2 regions of the Marinobacter sp. LQ44 genome follow, and region 2 is predicted to be linked to the other one. Evidence: riboswitches for the same ligand, from Rfam matches in the RefSeq annotation. Region 2 holds a riboswitch; the other holds the start of a gene.
The links. Region 2 has a riboswitch for manganese ahead of ASQ50_RS13340 (manganese efflux pump MntP family protein). Riboswitches for the same ligand answer to the same signal wherever they lie in the genome.
Positions count from the first base shown of each region.

Region 1: it holds a riboswitch for manganese, as region 2 does, so the genes downstream of both, ASQ50_RS10250 (TMEM165/GDT1 family protein) here and ASQ50_RS13340 (manganese efflux pump MntP family protein) in region 2, are expected to answer to the same signal.

Region 1 is NZ_CP014754.1:2,199,638-2,209,119, forward strand. Features, by position in the region: gene ASQ50_RS10205 (NAD(P)/FAD-dependent oxidoreductase) at 1-629, shown strand, start outside; tRNA gene ASQ50_RS10210 (tRNA-Gly) at 655-728, opposite strand; gene ASQ50_RS10215 (potassium/proton antiporter) at 800-2,512, shown strand; gene ASQ50_RS10220 (L,D-transpeptidase family protein) at 2,636-3,190, shown strand; gene ASQ50_RS10225 (Lpp/OprI family alanine-zipper lipoprotein) at 3,400-3,681, shown strand; gene ASQ50_RS10230 (slipin family protein) at 3,757-4,536, opposite strand; gene ASQ50_RS10235 (NfeD family protein) at 4,579-6,039, opposite strand; gene ASQ50_RS10240 (SDR family oxidoreductase) at 6,062-6,814, opposite strand; gene ASQ50_RS10245 (L,D-transpeptidase family protein) at 6,858-7,898, opposite strand; gene ASQ50_RS10250 (TMEM165/GDT1 family protein) at 7,959-8,528, opposite strand; yybP-ykoY riboswitch at 8,614-8,718, opposite strand; gene ASQ50_RS10255 (DHA2 family efflux MFS transporter permease subunit) at 8,765-9,482, opposite strand, start outside.
Region 2 is NZ_CP014754.1:2,918,075-2,927,556, reverse strand. Features, by position in the region: gene ASQ50_RS13395 (nucleotidyltransferase family protein) at 1-336, opposite strand, end outside; gene ASQ50_RS13390 (hypothetical protein) at 341-580, opposite strand; gene ASQ50_RS21070 (DUF551 domain-containing protein) at 592-900, opposite strand; gene ASQ50_RS13380 (metallophosphatase domain-containing protein) at 930-1,562, opposite strand; gene ASQ50_RS13375 (3'-5' exonuclease) at 1,559-2,164, opposite strand; gene ASQ50_RS13370 (hypothetical protein) at 2,429-2,671, shown strand; gene ASQ50_RS13365 (metallophosphoesterase family protein) at 2,668-3,522, shown strand; gene ASQ50_RS21820 (HipA N-terminal domain-containing protein) at 3,542-3,871, shown strand; partial or broken gene ASQ50_RS20840 (IS3 family transposase) at 4,018-5,588, shown strand; gene ASQ50_RS20835 (SH3 domain-containing protein) at 5,746-6,306, shown strand; yybP-ykoY riboswitch at 7,235-7,403, shown strand; gene ASQ50_RS13340 (manganese efflux pump MntP family protein) at 7,412-7,969, shown strand; gene ASQ50_RS13335 (YnfA family protein) at 8,267-8,599, opposite strand; gene ASQ50_RS20585 (hypothetical protein) at 9,346-9,482, opposite strand, start outside.

The sequences.
Region 1 (9,482 bases), 720 kb from region 2:
GCCTGTCGGCGGCAGCCACCCGTGAGCTGGAACGCCAGAAGGTCAAAGTACTGACCGGGCAGCCGGTCAGCGAAGTGCGCGAGAACAGCCTGATCATGAAAGACGGCACCGAATTGCCATCTGAAATGACCATCTGGGCCGCGGGCATCAAGGCTCCCCCGTTTCTGGCTGAGCTCGGCGGCCTGGAAACCAATCGCAGCAATCAGCTGTTGGTGAAGCAAACCCTCGAAACCACTCGGGATACCGACATCTTTGCCTTCGGTGATTGTGCTGCCTGCCCGCAGCCGGGCTCAGAGCATACGGTGCCGCCAAGGGCCCAGGCCGCGCACCAGCAGGCAGACGCTCTGTTCAAAACCCTGTGTAATCGCCTGGAAGGCAAAGACCCAGTGGCCTTTGTCTACAATGACCATGGCTCGCTGATCAATTTCAGCCGTTACACGACCGTCGGCAACCTGATGGGCAACCTGTCTGGCCGCAGCATGTACATCGAGGGAAAGGTGGCCAGGCTGTTCTATGTATCCCTGTACCGGATGCATCAGGTTGCCCTGCACGGGTTCCTGCGCACAGGCATTATCTGGCTGATGGACAAGATAAGCCGAGCGATGCACCCTCGCCTGAAGTTGCATTAGGCAACATGCGATTTGAGTGTGGGACTGGAGCGGGCGATGGGAATCGAACCCACGTCGTAGGCTTGGGAAGCCTCTGCTCTACCATTGAGCTACGCCCGCCTGCATAATGATTGCCACAGCAATATAGGCCCGGACCAGCGTTCGGGCAAGTCCCTTTGGTCAGGAGTCTGATGGATCCCACGTTCACTCTGATTGGCGCCTTGATGCTTGTGTTCAGCATCGTTCTCAGTCCGCTTTCAAGCAGGGTCGGCATGCCGGTGCTGCTGGTTTTTCTGGCTGTCGGCATGATGATGGGCGAAGACGGACCGGGTGGCATCCAGTTCAATAACTTTGAGCTGGCGTTTCTGATCGCCAATCTGTCGCTGGCCGTTATTCTGCTGGATGGCGGCATGCGCACCCGGGTAGAAACCTTCCGGGTAGGTCTGCGGCCAGCCCTGGTACTCGCCACACTTGGCGTTGCCCTGACCGCAGGTGGCGCGGCCATCGTGGCATGGTGGGTGTTCGATTTGCATTGGATGATGGCTTTGTTGATCGGAGCCATTATTTCCTCAACCGACGCAGCCGCTGTGTTTTCCCTGCTGCAGGGCCGGGGCCTGCACCTGAACGAGCGGGTCAGTGCCACCCTTGAGATCGAGTCTGGCAGTAACGACCCGATGGCCATTTTCCTCACCCTGATGCTGGTGACCTTGATAGGCCAACATGAGCAGGGGTCCATACTCTCCGGCCTGACCATGCTGGTACAGCAGTTCGGCATCGGCGCTGCAGCTGGCGTTCTGGGTGGCTTTCTGGTGGTGGAGCTGGCTAATCGGATGCGTCTGACCCCCGCACTGTACCCCCTGCTGGTGGGTGCGGCCGGCATTTCGGTGTTTTCTGCCACCAACGCTGTCGGTGGCAGCGGATTCCTCGCCATTTACCTGTGCGGTGTGGTCATTGGAAACCGCCATGTCCGGATGATGCCGATGATTCTTCAGGTGCACGACGGCATGGCCTGGCTGGCACAGCTCTGTCTGTTCCTGATGCTGGGTCTTCTGGTGAACCCCTCAGACCTGATCCCCCTGGCAGGTGCCGGTTTGATTCTGGCCCTGGCGCTTATCTTTGTTATTCGGCCATTAACCGTGCTGATCACGCTCTGGCCTTTCGGCTTCAACCGGCGGGAGCTGGGCTTTATCAGTTGGGTGGGCCTGCGCGGTGCGGTGCCGATCGTACTGGCGCTGTTCCCGATCATTGCCGACCTGCCGGACGCGCAACTGGTGTTCCATGCAGCATTCTTTATCGTTCTGGTGTCGCTGATCGTTCAGGGCACCACCATGGCCCCTCTCGCCCGCAGGTTGCGGCTTGAAGTTCCCGCCGGCGAAGATCCCTACCGGCGGCTGCCACTGGATGCGCCCGCCGCCGGCGACCATGAGCTGATGCTGTTTCCACTCCGAGGCAAGAGTTGGGATAAGCCCAGAGCCCTTGGCCAACTGCGCCTGCCGGACAACACCGCCGTGGCCGGCGTATTTCGCGACCGCAAGTGCCTGCAGCCCACCAAGGATCTCGAAGTAACCGCCGGCGATATGTTGGCCATGTTCGCCACGCCGTCGGTTCTGCCTGATCTCGGCAAGGCACTGAGCGGGCGACAAGCCCCGAAACATCTGGCAGAGCGTGCGTTCTTTGGTGACTTCGTGCTCAACGGTGACGCCCTGCTGGGCGATGTTGAGCAGGTCTATGGTATTGAATTTGACGAGCTGCCTCCGGAATTATCGCTGGCCGAGTGTTTTGCCAAACGCACCAAAGGGCATCCCGTGGTTGGTGACACCGTCATATTGGGGCCAGTAACGCTGGTGGCTCGAGCCACCGAAGCCGATCGGGTAACCAAGGTTGGCCTGAAAATGGATGCGTGACGCTCGTCCGGTTCGTGCAGGAAAACCAAAAACCGTAACAAAACCCCTTATCAATCCTCGTGCTGGCTATGCTATAAACACACGTGAACAAAGTTTAACCATTCAGCGACGTGTGCTTGCATCATGATCTTCAGAGTTTTTCTATCACTGTTAGTTGTCTTATTGCCTGCCATGGCCAGTAGCTCGGAGCTGCTGGCCCGAGCGGACACCCGCATGGCTATGCCTGGCAGCGAACCTACGCTGGAAGAGCACCTGAACATCACCAAGGTTCTGGTTCACAAAAGTGAGCGCAGGCTTTATCTGTTGAGCGGCGAGCATGAGGTGCGCAGCTATCGTATTTCTCTCGGCGGCAATCCGTTGGGACACAAGCTGTATGAGGGCGACAAACGCACGCCGGAAGGGGATTACATTCTGGATTGGCGTAATGCCAACAGCGATTTCTACAAATCCATCCACATCTCCTACCCCAATGCCCGTGACCGGGAGTTGGCTGAGGCCTGGGGCCTTGATCCCGGCGGCAGCATTATGATCCACGGCCTGCCCAACGACGCCGGCGATCTGGCTTTCGCCTACACGGGACTGGACTGGACCGAAGGCTGTATCGCGGTCACCAATGAAGAAATGGATGAGATCTGGGCGCTGGTCGATAACGGCACCCCCATTCGGATTCTTCCCTGAGCGCAGAACCCATCCCGTTCATGACGGAAGTATTAAGTTGTTGTCATAGCCTAAGAAAATTTACGTATCCTTAGTTAACATTTTGTCTCTGAGTGTTTTACACTGTTTGACGACTCCGGTAGTCAACGCCTATCGGGCTTAGCTGACAGGAAGTCGTCTTAATGACTTCTGGATCACAGGAAATAAAACGACCAATAAGGGGATTTACCATGCGTAAACTGACGATCGCCGGGTTTGCAATGGCCGCTGCTCTGACTGCAGGTTGTGCCACTACCGAGCAGGCTGCCATCGACGAAGCCAATGCAACTGCAAGCTCCGCCGAGCAAACTGCTAACAACGCTCTGAATACTGCTAACAGCGCTGCCAGCGCCGCTCGCACTGCTCAGCAGACTGCTGAAGAAGCCCTGGCTGCTGCCCGTGCCGCTCAGAAGTCCGCTGACGAAGCGAACGAGCGCGCCAAGCGCATGCTCGAGCGTGCCAGCCAGAAGTAAGGCTGCCGTTTAGCAAAAAAGGCCGGTTCAACCGGCCTTTTTTGTGCGCGCTTGAAAGCCCGGGAGCTACTGCTCCTACTTGCCAGGCGCTTTATTGCCCGACTGATTATCCAAAAAGTTCTTGATCATATCCATCGGCAGCGGGAACACGATGGTGGAGGAGTTATTGTTGCTCATGTCCGCCAGTGTCTGCAGGTAACGTAACTGCATGGCTCCGGAGTTGGCCGACATGACTTCTGCAGCCTCTACCAGCTTCTTGGATGCCTGCAATTCACCCTCGGCGTGAATGATCTTGGCGCGACGCTCGCGCTCTGCCTCTGCCTGGCGGGCAATCGCACGAATCATCGACTCATTCAGGTCAACGTGTTTGATTTCCACATTGGCTACCTTGATACCCCAATCCTCGGTCTGGGAATCAATGATTTCCTGAATGTCCGAATTGAGCTTATCCCGTTCAGACAACATTTCGTCCAAATCGTGTTTGCCGAGCACAGAGCGCAAGGTTGTTTGTGCCAACTGACTGGTCGCAGCGCCATAGTCCTCCACCCGGATAATCGCCTTCTCGGGATCAACCACGCGGAAGTACAACACCGCATTCACTCTGACCGTCACGTTGTCCTTGGAAATCACATCCTGGCTTGGGACATCCAGGGTGATCACCCGCAGATCCACCCGGACAATCTGCTGAATACCGGGGATAACGATAATCAGGCCGGGGCCTTTGACGCCCTGAAAGCGGCCCAGGAAAAACACCACACCGCGCTCGTATTCCGGCAGGATCTTGATGGCGGAACCGAGAATCAGAAGCAGCACCACAGTCGGTGCGATATAGGGAATAATGTCACCCAGGTTCATACGGCCTCCTTGATTTGCCGTTGGTTAGTACGAGTTGCTCGTTCAATGACCTTGATCAGAATCGGGCCTGGCTTCAACCAGAAGGGTCAGCCCCTCCATACCATTTACCTGCACCTGCGTGCCCTTGGTGATCTGATGCGGGCAACGGGCATTCCAGCGCTCCCCGCTGACTCGGACATGGCCCTTATAGCCCTCGTAAGAGGACTCAAAGTCATCCAGTGCCACGCCCTTTTCTTCTGCCATATGTTCACTGCCACTGACCGGTGTGCGGCGTCGCAAACCGATGAAGCGGGTAACCGTCCAGAGAATAAATCCTCCCGCCACAACCGCCGTGCCGCCGACGGTGGGTAACGAAATATCCGTGTGGCTGCCATCCATCAGAATCACCGATCCCGTGACAAAGGCGACTATGCCACCGACACCGAGAATGCCGAAACTGGGCATGAAGGCTTCCCCCACGATGAACGCCAGCCCCAACAGAATCAAGGCAAGGCCGGCGTAATTTACCGACAACACCTGAAAGGCGAACAACGCGAGTATCAAACAGATAGCACCGATCACCCCGGGGAACACGGCGCCGGGATTCGACAGCTCAAAAATGATGCCGTAGAAACCGATGATCATCAGAAAATAGGCAACGTTTGGATCGGTGATCACCGACAGCAAGCGGGTGCGCCAGTCCGGCTCTGAGCGGACCAGTTCCAGGTCCGCTGTAACCAGCTCCCGCTCACCTGTGGCCATCTGAACGGTGCGACCGTCAATGGCCTCCAGCAATTCCCGGAGATTGGGCGCTACCACATCGATGACATTCATCTCCAGCGCCTCGGTTGCGCCCAGGTTAACCGCTTCGCGGACCGCCTCTTCCGCCCAGTCGGCATTCCGACCATGGCGCTCGGCCAAGCCACGAATGTAGCTGACGGCATCCTCCAGAACCTTACGTTCCATGGCCGTGTCGCCCCGGCGTTTCTGTGGTTCGGCAGCCGAGTCGTCGGCACTGGTCTCTGAGGCTTCGTCATCCCCGGCGGGCTGCTCAGGTTCCTGCTCTGGCGAGCCTGGCAAGCCACCCATCTGTACCGGTGTTGCCGAACCCAGGTTAGTCGCAGGGGCCATAGCGGCAATGTGGCTGCCGTAAAGGATAAAGGTGCCGGCACTGGCGGCGCGGGCGCCCTGAGGGGAGACATAGGTTGCCACCGGCACTTCGGAGGCCAAGATGGTTTTGATGATTTCCCGCATGGAATCCATCAGGCCACCCGGCGTATCCATTTCCAGAATGACCAGGCCAGCATTCTCCTGCTCGGCCCGCCTGATGCCCCGGGTGACATAATCCATGGTCGCCGGGCCGATTGCACCCTCAACCGTCAAGACCAGTGCGGTTCTCGGCGTGTCCTGCTGGGCAATCGCCTGCCAGGAAGCCCCGATCAGCCCCAGCAGCCCTCCCACGAAAAAAATCAGGGACCAGAAGGGCAAGCGAAGGTTCTGACGTTGCATCGGGTTTGGCTTCATGACGATCTCCCAGGCAGAGTGATCAGAATATTCGGGCCAGCACGGACTCCGGCAGTCGCCTCAGTATGAAACCTATGGGCGTCCAGGGCCAACCTGGCACAAAACGTTCGGCCTTGCCGGACTCAATGGCGCGAACCATGGCCCGACATCCGGTCTTCGCGTCCACAATGAAAGGCGTGTTCTTGACCTTTTCGTTGATCTCAGTCCGGATATACCCTGGGTAGAGTGTGGTCACGCGAATGGGAGACCGCCGCTTTTTCAGTTCGACACGCAAACCCTCGCAAAGTGCCGCCAATCCGGCCTTGGTCGCCGCATAGGTGGTGACGTTGCCAGGCATCCCCCGAACAGCCGTTACCGAAGATACGGCAACCAGGTGACCATGGTTCTGTGCCCGGAAAATCTCCATGGCGGCTTCGATCTGGGCCAGGGCGGCGACAAAATTGGTTTCGGCCGTCTGACTGTTTGCATCAAAACGCCCGGTTCCCAGGGGCTGCCCTTTACCAATACCGGCATTGACGATGACTCTGTCGAGCTGACCAAACTCCTCCCGGAACGACTGAAAAACCTCGGCCACTTGTGCGTGATCATTCACATCCAGGGCCCGCACACTGATCTTCACCCCCGGATGGGCACCCTCCAGCTCGGTCCGGAGCTGATCCAGCCGCTCGGTACGACGGGCACACAGGGCAAGATAATCGCCCCTGGCAGCAAACTCCCGGGCCATGCCTTCACCCAGTCCGGAACTGGCCCCGGTAATCAGTATAGTACGACTCATGAACACTCCTGCCGTTTGGTTATTATTGGTTGTGGCGCCGGGGTCAAAAGTACAGCTTTTGCTCCGGCTCTGCTGGCTCTTCCGGATTGCTTTCCGTCTGCCCCTTGTCAGAGGCCACCCGGGTCAGTCGCTCACCAACCATGGTGGGAATGCCATCGGCCTGATCCACCACCAGTTCGATGGACCGGCGCTGAACTTCCACGTCCGGATGTTGCTGGCGGAAGGCTTCCAGTTTTTCCAGTGTCACGCGCCACAGCTGTTCGCGGTCCTCAGGCGAGTAGTCCTCATGGGGCCGGTGCACTTCAAGCCACACCTCGCCGCCAGACAAGCCAAGCTTGACGGGTTCGCGGATAATCTGGACAGACGTGCCCTTCTGAACCTGATAGACAAACCGGGAAATGTCTTCGTTGTACATTCGGAAACAGCCGGCACTGACCGGCAGGCCGATACCGAAACGCTTGTTCGTTCCGTGGATCAGATAGCCTTTCTCGCTCAGCATCAGGGCATGAGTGCCCAGCGGATTATCCGGGCCGGGCGGGATCATACGCGGCAGATACTCTCCACGGGCTTCATAGGATGCCCGGATACTGGCCGGCGGATACCACGCAGGCGATTCCAGTGGCATGGTTACCTTGGCGTCGGTCAGCGGTGACGGATTCTCTTCGCGCCCGATGCCCACCGGATACACCTGAACGCCACCGTCGGTGAAATAATAGAGCCGGTACTCAGCCAGGTTGATCACGATGCCTTCACGGCGGGCATCGGGCAGCACGTACATGCGCGGCAAGGTAATGGTCGTGCCGTCGCCTGGTAACCAGGGGTCAACACCCGGATTGGCCTTGACCAGCTCCAGATAACCCAGAGCCTCATCATGACCGATGGCAGCAAAGGTATCTTCGTAGCGGGTCGTGAAAACCTGCAACTCCCCCGCCAGATCGCCATTAAGAGCAAACGTTGGTACCCGGGGCGAACGATCGTTTTCCACCGTTGCAGTGTCTGACGGCTTTTGGCTTTGCGCGGCATTGACGGCAGACACCAGGGACATCAGGCACACCAGCAGGGCGGCACATCTTTTCAACCACATATCAACCAGTTCCCATAAACATTCATTCCGGACCTCTGCTCTGAAAGACACGGTTCAGTGTCAGGAGTTCACCAGGGTGGTCCAGACCGTTACCACCGCCAGCACTACAAACAATACGCTGGCACTGATCCTGGCGGTAGCCAGCGGCATGCGCACCATGAGCCAGCGCCCGGCCAGGATCACCGGAATATTGGCCAGCAGCATACCCACCGTCGTGCCGATGATAACCCATAACGTTTCCGTATACCTTGCCGCCAGGACCACCGTAGCCACCTGGGTTTTATCGCCGATCTCCGCCAGGAAGAACATTACCGTAGTGGCCCAGAAGGCGCCCATGCCGAGAAACCGAGATTCGGCACTGTCATCTTTATCCGGTATCAGCAACCACAGGGCGATGGCGACAAAACTCACCGCGAGAATCCAGGGCAGCCACTGGGACGGAATCCAGCTGGCCACCCACGCCCCCAGCCACGCCGAGAGCGCGTGATTGAGCACCGTTGCGACCAGAATACCAAGAATGATGGGGGTACGCTGTGCGTATCGGGCAACCAGGAAAAGAGACAGGAGCTGGGTCTTGTCGCCAATTTCAGCGATAGCGACGGCAAGGGTTGAAGCGAGAAACGCATCCATTCGAAGAGACCTCAGGGCGGAAATCGTCAGACATGAGACAGCTCACCTTCCGCCCATTGGAGGTGATCTGCCTCAGGTCTTGCCAATTCCATGATCAATCATAGAACACGGTAGCCATGGAGAATGAGCTCCAAGTATGTTGACTACCGTTCGCTGCTGTTACCCAGAAGCGAAGGCTACTCCCCCGAAGTTGGGCACATGCTAATGAATCCCGCCAGAAATGGCAACTGGCCACCTTATACCCGCATTTTCCAGACCGGTACGGCCGCCAGCGCAACGAACACCGCCACCAGCCACCAGGCCGCCTCGAACGCGGCAGCGGTAGGCACACTGCCCTGATGTTCACCGAACTCGATGGTCAGTGCCACCACATTTACCCCCAGGGCACCCCCCAGTTGACGGGCGAAATTGATGGTGCTGGACCCGGCGCCCAGTTGTTCCTTGGGCAATGGATTCAGCGCTCCGGTAGACAGGGCCGGCAACATAAAGCCGATGCCAATCCGGCCCAGCACCGCCCAGAGCGCCAGCCAGCCAAACCCGGCGTACTGGCCGGTCAGAGCAAACAGCACAGCAGACAGGGCGAACACCGCGATTCCAAACAGCACCAGGCTGCGGGCGCTGCGCTTGTCTGCCAGCCGGCCCGACAGCGGAAAAACAATACCCAGCACCACCCCGGCGGGCAGCATCAGCAGACCCGCCTCCGTCGCCGAGAAGCCCAGCGTGGTCTGCACAAACAGGGGAATCAGGTAGGTTGAGCCAAACAGCGCCAGCCCAAGCGCCATGGCGCCCAGCGTGGCGAACAGAAACACCGGTTGGCGCAAAAGTAGCAGGTTAACCAGGGGATGCTTCGCCGTGCGTTCCCGAAAGACAAAAGCGAACAAAAGGCCAAGGGCCAACGCCCATTGCATCACGATTCGCAGTTCCTGGCCTGGCCAGGCCTGCATTCGGGTCAGG
Region 2 (9,482 bases):
CACATCAAACGCCAAGTCAGCCATCGCCAGCTTTGTGTCCACAAAATCACGAGGCTGACCAGCCAAAATAACCGCCACATCCGCGTCGCTTTCGTCGTGATAATCGCCTCGGGCTCGGCTGCCAAACAGGATCAGCTGGATGGCATCGAACTTATTCGCCAATTTTTCGCGAAACACCAGAACCGCATTCCGGATATCCACCTGGTCACCCATCACAGTTTGTTCCAGGCCGACCAATGTTGCCTGATCCCACTCCCGAACTGCCTCCGGCATGGGCGCGCTTGGATCACACTGGGCTATGAGGTCATCCAGGTGACAGGTCTTCTTCTCTGTCATGACGTTACCTCCTGTGGCCTCGGCGACCATGGATTACCACGGCTGGCAGCCTTTTGGTATCTGTATTGGAGAACCGGTCCAGCGTCTGATATTCGCCATCCCACTCCTGAGCATGCCGGTACCGGACAACCTTTTCGGGGGTGAGCTCGACAATGTCATCCAAGCCGGTTTCGTAGCCTTCAACCAGCACCGGTGTTTCCGGTCGTAGCTTTCTTAGCTGTGCGATCAGTTCTTCTGCCGTCACGTTAGACGCCCTCAGAGCATGGAATATTCGTCGTCATCCAGATTAGCGTGCACGCTCTTTTCATTCATCCGCTCTTTGCACAGATCAACGAGTGCGTGGTCATCAAATGATGTTGCAAGCCATTCAGGCAATGCGTCCTTATTCGGCAAAGGCATCCATCCAACAACCGTGACCCCTTCAGGAATATTGCCCCATTGCCTATCCACAGCATAAGCATCAGTAATGCCGCTGTTTCCACGACCAGACCAACATCCTAGGTACAAAGCGATCACAATCTCCCGATCTTCAGGCATTTGATCCTTGGGGTTAATCCACGACATGAGCCCGTCCTCAATCAAAATTGGCCGATTTATATCTCCATCACGATCGGCGGGTTCCGCGGCTCATACCGTGCGTTGCAGGTGCTTGCATTGATCAACTTTGCTTGTCCCTGCTGGTATTCCCCGTAGCCTTCATGGATGTGGCCAAAAATGTGCACTTTGAGTGCAAGTTCCTGAATGCAGGCCAGTAGATCAGCACAACCAACGTTCTGGCTTTTGAACCCCATATTGGCTTCGTCACCAATGCCTCTGGGTGGCCCATGGGTGATCAGCACATCAGTATCGCCCGGAATGAGCCGCCATTTCTGGTTTAGCGGTTCGCCCCGCTCCAGCATAAACGCCCAATCCATGAACGTGGGTGTCCAGGGAGAACCCCAGAATCGGACACCTTCGATCTCGACTCCGCTGTCTTGCAGATAAATGGCGTTGGTCAGGGCTTGCCGTGCCAGTTCCGGGGTTTCCTGGAAGGCCCAGTCGTGATTCCCGGCAATCACGATCTTATGCCGGTGCGGCAGCGTTCCCAGCCAGTCGTTAAAATCTTCGATGTTCTCCAGCGTGCCTTGCCCTAGACAGTCACCCGCATGAATGAACACATCGCCGTCTGGGATCTCGGGGATTCGCCAGTGCAGACTGTGGGTATCTGATATGCAGACCAGCTTCATTCGGAGATCTCCGGTGGAGTTAACAGTTCGGACTCCAAAGACCAATCCATAAACGGTAACAGCCTCACGATATTGCGGGCATCGTCTACCCCGCGATGGTGGTTGCCCTCAAAGGTCAGGTCGTGGAATGCCAGGGCACTGCTCAGCCCGGTCTTTTTCTTCAGGCCCGTGGTACGGCGCCACAGTCTTTTGAGGTTCAAGTGTGGGTAGTTCAATGGCAAAGGCCTGGCATCGTCTAATTGACTTTGTGCCAACAGATGCAAGCGATCGTAATTCCCCCAGCTGCACCACAGGAAATCCTCCGACGGGCTTCCAAGCCATTCGTTCAGTAACTGAATTGCCCGTGGGAAATCCGGCGCCTCAACAACCATCGCCTGCGTGATGCTGGTGAGCTCCGTACAGAATCCACTGAGAACCCGGTATCGAGTGGGGCGCACCAGAAACGACTGGCTATCCAACACCTGCCCTTCCCGGGTGGCCAGCGCACATCCGAGCTCAATGATCTCCATGTTCTCGACGCTCTGTGGCTCGCCATCGGGCGTGCGCTGGTGGCCCCAACAGGTAGCTTCCAGATCGATCACGAGAAGGGTTTCAGGTTTCATCTCTCGGGCACTCGCACGGTGTGGCTGATTTTTGGGCCGTTGCCATCAGACATTTGTGAAGGCGTCACCCGACTTTAACCCAAGATGCCTCAAAAAAATCTCAAATACAATTGTATGCGTTGAGCATACTTGTTGATTTTATTGACTTTTTCAAAAAATCATTTGTAGATTTTTTTTGCCGGGCGGCCTATCGTTAAAGGAGCGTTTTCTGGCGCGCCCATCGTTGGCGAGAGACCGAAAAATGATTCCGGATGGAGATAAAGAATGGTCAAGCGGCTCACAGAGGGCGTATTGCTAAAAGGTCTGAATGCCCACACAGTTCATGCGGATGAGCTGGCTCAGCCCCTTGAGCAGGAGCTCACACCATTGGAAAAGCTCCGTGGGTCGGTGAAGAAGTATGACCACCCGACCGACCCTGTCTGGGATGAGTTCTTTGACAGTGAAGGCATCAGCGAGGATTTTATGGAGGATCGAGATCAACCGTCGAACCGAGAGCGTGATGAGTGAATAGCCAGTCGCGTCACGAAGGCTCGCTCGTCATTACGGGCATCGAGACCACACCCTTTCACGAACTGCCTTACCGAACCAGTGGCGCTCGGCAACCTCAACGATGCCGGCTGTCCTTCCACCGGGCCTTTGCAAACGGCATTCCGCCGGGCATTCAATCGTTGGTGTTCGTGTCGGATCTGCAGGGCCGCGAAATTGGGGGTGCCAATCGATTGCTTGGTGAGGTCGTCGCGGATGAGTTAAACGCCTTAGTGGAAACTGGCCAGACTCCGCGGCCGGCCGCCATCTTCGCTTGTGGCGATCTTTATGACTACCCGGATTGCCATAAACGCGGCGGCTCGGGGCCCGTGGATGCTGTGTTTGAGGCGTTTACCAGGGCGGCGTCACGCGTGATTGGCGTTCTGGGTAACCACGATGAATTAACCGACCCCCAGCGACTTTCAAATGCAGTCGATCTTCTTGATGGCGATGTTGTTGAGGATGTCTATGGGCTCACCGTTGGTGGCGTGTCCGGTATCGTTGGCAATCCACATCGCAGTCAACGAAGAAGCGCTGAGTCGTTCTTACAGGTGACGGAAAGTGTGACGGATCAAAAGCCCGATATCCTTCTGCTGCACCAAGGGCCAACCGACCCGAGACGCCCAGACCGACGGGGAGATCACGATCTTGAGCTTTCCCTACGTTCTGGTTTTGAGGGCCTGACAGTGTTCGGCCATACACGATGGGAGGAGCCCTGGCTGATTCCGATGGGTGAGGGGCAAGTATTGAACGTGGACGGACGAGTTGTTGTGGTTGTGCCAGACACGAACAGCCTCGAGCAAAAGCCGGCCAATACACTTGGTAAAAAGTAACCGTGACAAGGGGACGTTGATGGGCCTTCTTAGCACAAAGGCAGCCGTATACTTGCATGATGAGTTAGCTGGTCACCTCGAACGTATCGGGAGTCGATCTCAATTTCAGTACGACGAGCAATACCTGGAGAACGCGGGCCAACCGTTGAGTTGGAGCTTGCCGCTGCGCCCAGAGCCCTATGTATCAGAGGGGCCACTGCCGGCTTATTTCAGCGGTCTCTGCTCCGAGGGGTGGCTACGGCAGGTACAGACGTCCCGCCAAGGCATTCACTCTAACGATCTATTTACCTTGCTGATCAATAATGGGCTCGATCTTGCGGGAGCGGTAACCATTGTGCCGACTAATTAGAGCAGCGCCCACCTGCCCCCATCTCGCAGGTGGGCGGCGAGTCCCGAGGCATATATTGGTGCCCTGACATCCCCCTCTGTCAGCCTAGTTGTCCAGTAGGCGGTTTCGCCTGAATTTAATAATCTAGGGGCGGCATGGGAGCATTCATGCCACGCTATTCCGAAGAACGAAAAGCCGCAGTGTTGAAGAAGCTATTACCTCCGCAGAATCGAAGTGTTGTGTCGGTGGCGGCGGAGGAAGGCATATCCGATGTGACTCTGTATAGTTGGTTAAAACAGTGTCGACAACAAGGAATGCCCGTGCCAGGTAATCGTAATACCGGGGAAGACTGGTCCCCCGAAGCCAAGCTGGCCGTTGTAGTGGAAACGGCCTCGATGTCTGAAGCCGAACTCAGCGCCTATTGCCGCGAGAAAGGCCTGTATCCGGAGCAGGTGCAACGCTGGAAAGAAGCCTGCCTTCAGGGCGCTGGCATGCAGCAAGACCAGGATAAAGCGGCTCAGAAACAGAAGCGAGAGTCCCGGAAAACCATCAAAAAGCTGAAAGCGGAAGTTCGCCGCAAAGACAAAGCTCTGGCTGAGACCACCTCGCTTCTGGTGCTATCAAAAAAGCTCGAAGCCTTGTACGGCGAAGACCCGGACAGCAGCGAGGACGACTGACGCCGCTGGACGAACGTGCAAGGCTCCTGGAGCTTTTTGATGAAGCCGTTGCCGGTGGTGCAGCCCGATATAAGGTCGCAGAGCTGGTGGATATCAGCGAGCGCACATTGAAGCGCTGGCGCAGTTCCGACGGTCGGGTGACTGAAGATCGCCGCCCTGATGCGGAACGGGTTGAACAGCCCCATAAACTCACCCAGGCCGAGGAGTTGGCCATTCTGAGTGCATGCAATCAACCTCAGTACCGGAGTTCGCCACCGTCGCAGATCGTGCCGTCACTGGCCGACAAAGGCGTCTATCTGGCTTCTGAGTCGTCGTTTTATCGAGTGCTGAAGAAGCACCAGCAACAGAATTATCGGGGTCGCATGAAGCCGCCCCGCAAGGTGCCGGAGCCGACCAGCTTCACCGCGACAGGCCCGAATCAGGTGTGGAGTTGGGACATCAGTTATTGCCCGTCAGCGGTACGTGGCCAGCATTGGTACCTGTACCTGATCATGGACATCTACAGCCGCAAAATCGTTGCCTGGGAAGTCCATGAAGCGGAATCCGGTGATCTCGCCCGAAGACTGGTTGAGCGTGCCCTATTGCGGGAAGGCTGTTGGCTTAACCCACCGGTCCTGCACTCTGATAACGGCGCACCGATGACGTCCTATACACTCAAGGCTCGACTGGCAGATCTGGGCATGTTGATGTCCCACAGCAGGCCGAGAGTCAGCAACGATAATCCTTACTCGGAGTCGCTGTTCCGGACGGTCAAATACTGTCCGGAATGGCCTTCAAAGGGCTTTAAATCGCTCACGGCCGTGCGTGACTAGATGCTGGCGTTCGAGGATGCCTATAACGAACAGCACCTGCACAGCGGTATTCGGTTCGTGACACCGGAGGATCGCCACCGTGGCACTGATCACGAACGCCTGGCGCATCGAAAAATGGTTTATGAAAGAGCAAAGCGCCGGAATCCACGGCGCTGGTCTGGCCCCACCCGGAACTGGGAAGTGACCGGACCGGTATCGCTTAACCCTGGCAAGTTGCAGGAAATTGAGCGCAATAAATTGGCCGCTTAAACGCGGTTATTTGGACAACTGGGTTGAAAATCGCCGACGGTGGTGGTAGTAAAAACTATATATTAACGGACTCGCTGGTCATAAAGCGGAAGTTCGGATTAGAGTTCAAAGGCATTCGGAATTCTCACGCCCCGAGTTCCCACGAAGGATTCTTTCTATGGACAGATTGGTTTTTACTTTTTTGATAAGTGCTTTGCTAGCTGGTTGCGCTCAAACCTATACCTGGACAAAACCGGGTGCTTCATCAAGTGACTTTTACCGATCAAGTTCCTACTGTGAAGCTCTATCAACTGGTGCAACCCCAATTGACTACTCCAGCAACGGTTCGTCAACTTCCTACCATTCAGGCTCCGTTACCGACAATAGCGGCAACACAGGATACTACTCGGGCACAACGACGACATATCAAAACAACACCGGGCAAGCTATGGGAAACGCAGTTAAGGCGATAAGGCGGCAAGGAATTTACAACGACTGTATGCGTGGAAAGGGTTGGGTCCCTGAGAATGAAGGCAGTGTTTACGCCTCCATGTCTCAAAACGTCCAAGCAGACCAAGCCAACGTTTTCCTTCGTGCCGAGCCGTCTTTTGGAGCTGAGAAATTAGCTGATGCTTCTGGTCAATTCTTGGAAGTCATTGAAGAGTCCGACCAGTGGATCCGAGTTCGAATGGGTGATAAAGAAGGTTTCGTCCATAGAAGCAAGATACAAGGACACTGACCTTCCAGATGCAGGGCGGGCTGAATGATCATCCTGCTCCTTGCGCTGCGCAAACCGTAAATCAACTAGGCCTTCCGAAGTTAGTATGCTGCGTCGAATATCTGCTTTTGTTTAAGTTATTGCCTGGGATGCGGGACGGTCGCAAAGCGAACGTTCAGATGGTGCGATAACGCGAAGCTTTGCGGCAGTTTTGGAACCGCGCAGCGGTGGAAAACTGTCCGACAACAGCGGCTGCTTAAAATGCTATCGTTCACCTTCCAGCTCGTGCCATACCCTTAGAATGATGATGGCACTCACATGTACAGAATAGCGAACAATGTACTTGCCAAAGACCATGTCGCGGATGGAATCAGGTACTGGCGCCAGTTCAACCGGCGGACGGTCAGGCAACTGACACCTCACGTGCAGCTGCCAGCGGGCTGGCGTAGCAGCTCCCTATCCCCCCCCCCCCGGGGATATGAATTCGTTCATAGCGACAAAACCGTCTATCCGTTTTTTCTCAGGAAATTTTCTGTGCATCACGAACGATTGAATCACTGGCAATGATGGTCTGGGAAATCCTCGCAGGAATCGTATATGGCTCAATGGCATGGCTAGCCGATGGCGTACCAAAGTCTTTCTCGACGAGCAACTTCAGGACTTGGAGGAAGCTATAAAACAAACTGTCGAAGACGACGAAGCAAAAGTCTCTGACCTGCATGTGTGGACGATTGGTTCAAACATACACGCTGCATAGTATCTTTGGTTTCACACCGTATTGAGTCACCCACAGCGTACAGGAATCGTATTCAAGCCCAGCCTAAATCTCTGGTTCATGTAACCGTTGAGTTAAACCAGTGCAGTACCAATCATGAATCAATGCCAGAGGAACTGCCGAATCAATGCTAATCAGAGGCAAGTTTGTATTGGCTATAGAAGCTTGCTAAATTACCGTTTTGTTGGGGAGTAGCCTGCTTCCGATGCTCGGAAGAGTTCGTATCAACATACTTGGCCACATGCCATGGTGCGAACACCTCTCGGTTGGCGAGACCATCGATATATCCATGCCCAAGGTCGGGCGTGTGGTTATATCGTGGACTCAATATGCCCGACCGGAGCCCGTTTGATGAGCCCTTTTGCCCTTCTCTTGCTTGCCTTTGCGATGTCCACCGATGCCTTTGCTGCGGCGATTGGTAAAGGTGCAAGCCTTAAGCATCCCCGGTTAACCGAAGCTTTCAAAATCGGACTCATCTTCGGTTCGATTGAAGCCTTAACCCCGTTGGTCGGCTGGCTGATCGGTAAGTCTGCCTCAGGTTATGTGGAAGCCTGGGATCATTGGATTGCGTTTTCCCTTCTGATGATTCTTGGCCTGCATATGATTTCTGAGGGCATTAAGCCGGAAGAAGATGAGGTAGAAAAGCCATTAAAGCAGTCATTGCTCCGCACCTGCCTTACAGCCTTCGGGACAAGCATTGATGCCTTGGCAGTTGGTGTAGGCTTGGCACTCATCAACGTGAACATCTGGGTGGCCGCAGCTTTGATTGGCTTAGCAACCACTCTCATGGTGACCCTTGGCATCATGCTGGGGCGCGCTGTCGGAGCTGTATTAGGACATCGAGCAGAAATTTTTGGCGGCGTTACGTTAATCGCTGTAGGTGTGTGGATCTTATCTGGCCATCTGTAATATCCCCCATGGGGGTGATAGGAGTATTGTCTCCGTTGAAATCCAACCACAGACCCGACGCAGTGGGTTGATGATTCCGGCATTCACCAGAAGAAATGCGTCCAACGCTCGTCATACTGTCAGCACTGCGTCGCAGTGCCAACATTCGCTTTTGTTTGGTTTGCATGGAATAGGGGACGGTTGCAAAGCGAACATTCGGGTAGGACGATAAGCACTAGTATAGTGGCGCCCATGTACCGCAGCGAAATGGGCGTTCGGGTGTAGGACCGACGGCCCGGAACGAACTACAACAGTTGGTTATGTGGCGCGAGGCGCAAACATGATGATCGCCATTCCCACCAAAGCAACAGCTGAACCAACTAAATCCCAAACTGTTGGTCGAATCCCATCGACCACCCAAAGCCACACAATTGCCATAAAAATATACACACCGCCATACGCAGCATAGACCCTGCCAGCAGCGGTGGGGTGCAGTGAAAGCAGCCACGCAAATACCGCGAGGCTCAACGCACCTGGCACCAGGAGCCAGATGGTTTTACCTTCTCGAAGCCAGAGATAAGGCAAATAACAACCCACGATCTCTGCCAAAGCGGTGACGAGAAAAAGACCAACCGTTTTCAACTCAGGCAATGAAATTGACCTCTTGGCAGTACCCTGACTTTGCGGCGTGCCAGCGCCAGCGTAGATGCGTCCGACAACATACGATATTTAAAGCCCCACGCCATAGTACCGAAGGACAACCACCATTACTGTAGTAGCCCCCATTTAAACCGGACACCTTGGTAGAAGCAAAGGCCTAGGCATAGACCTAGTGCAAAAGCGTGTCCAAGGTGGAGGAAGTCGAAGTTATAACCGGATTGCGTCGTCGCCGGTATTCCGCGAAGGAGAAGGCATTCATGGTCGCAAAGCGGACATTCAGATTTTGGAATAACGCCTTGGCTTTGCGGCGTGCCGGAGCGACAGCGTAGGAGCGTTCGCCAACAGCCACAGGTTAGTTGATAGATGGTTATGCAACGAGGTTCCAGTAGCGATTCTTAAGGCAATCCAAGAACCAGCGAAGGTCAGGCTTATGCAATGATCTGGCCCTTATGACAGCACCCTTGGTAAACCTGGCCCGTATAAGAGAACAACAACTGCCCATCATGCTTCATCAAACAGTTCAGACTATAGTATGCCTTCCTGCCTGCACATCTCTGTCGTGCCGGCATAGAGGATAGGCCTGGCTGCCGGTCTGTATCAACCGATCCGTCCGGGTACTAGCACTCTGGCAATCGGCCGCCACAGTATCTCTCTGCTCCCTTACCAAGCCAATGTGTCCCCGCAGCGCCTCGATGCACATCCCTAACCCGTCGGGCAGCCTTTGAACGCAGCATCCCTCACACTGGTCCTCCGCATTTCACTTCAATGATTTTCGCCCTCCCTTCGCATCCAACCATAGTATGTAGCCCAGACAGGTTCGCTGAAACTCCCAACGCCTGATAAGTCTCCGCTGCAGAAATTGAAGATACATTTA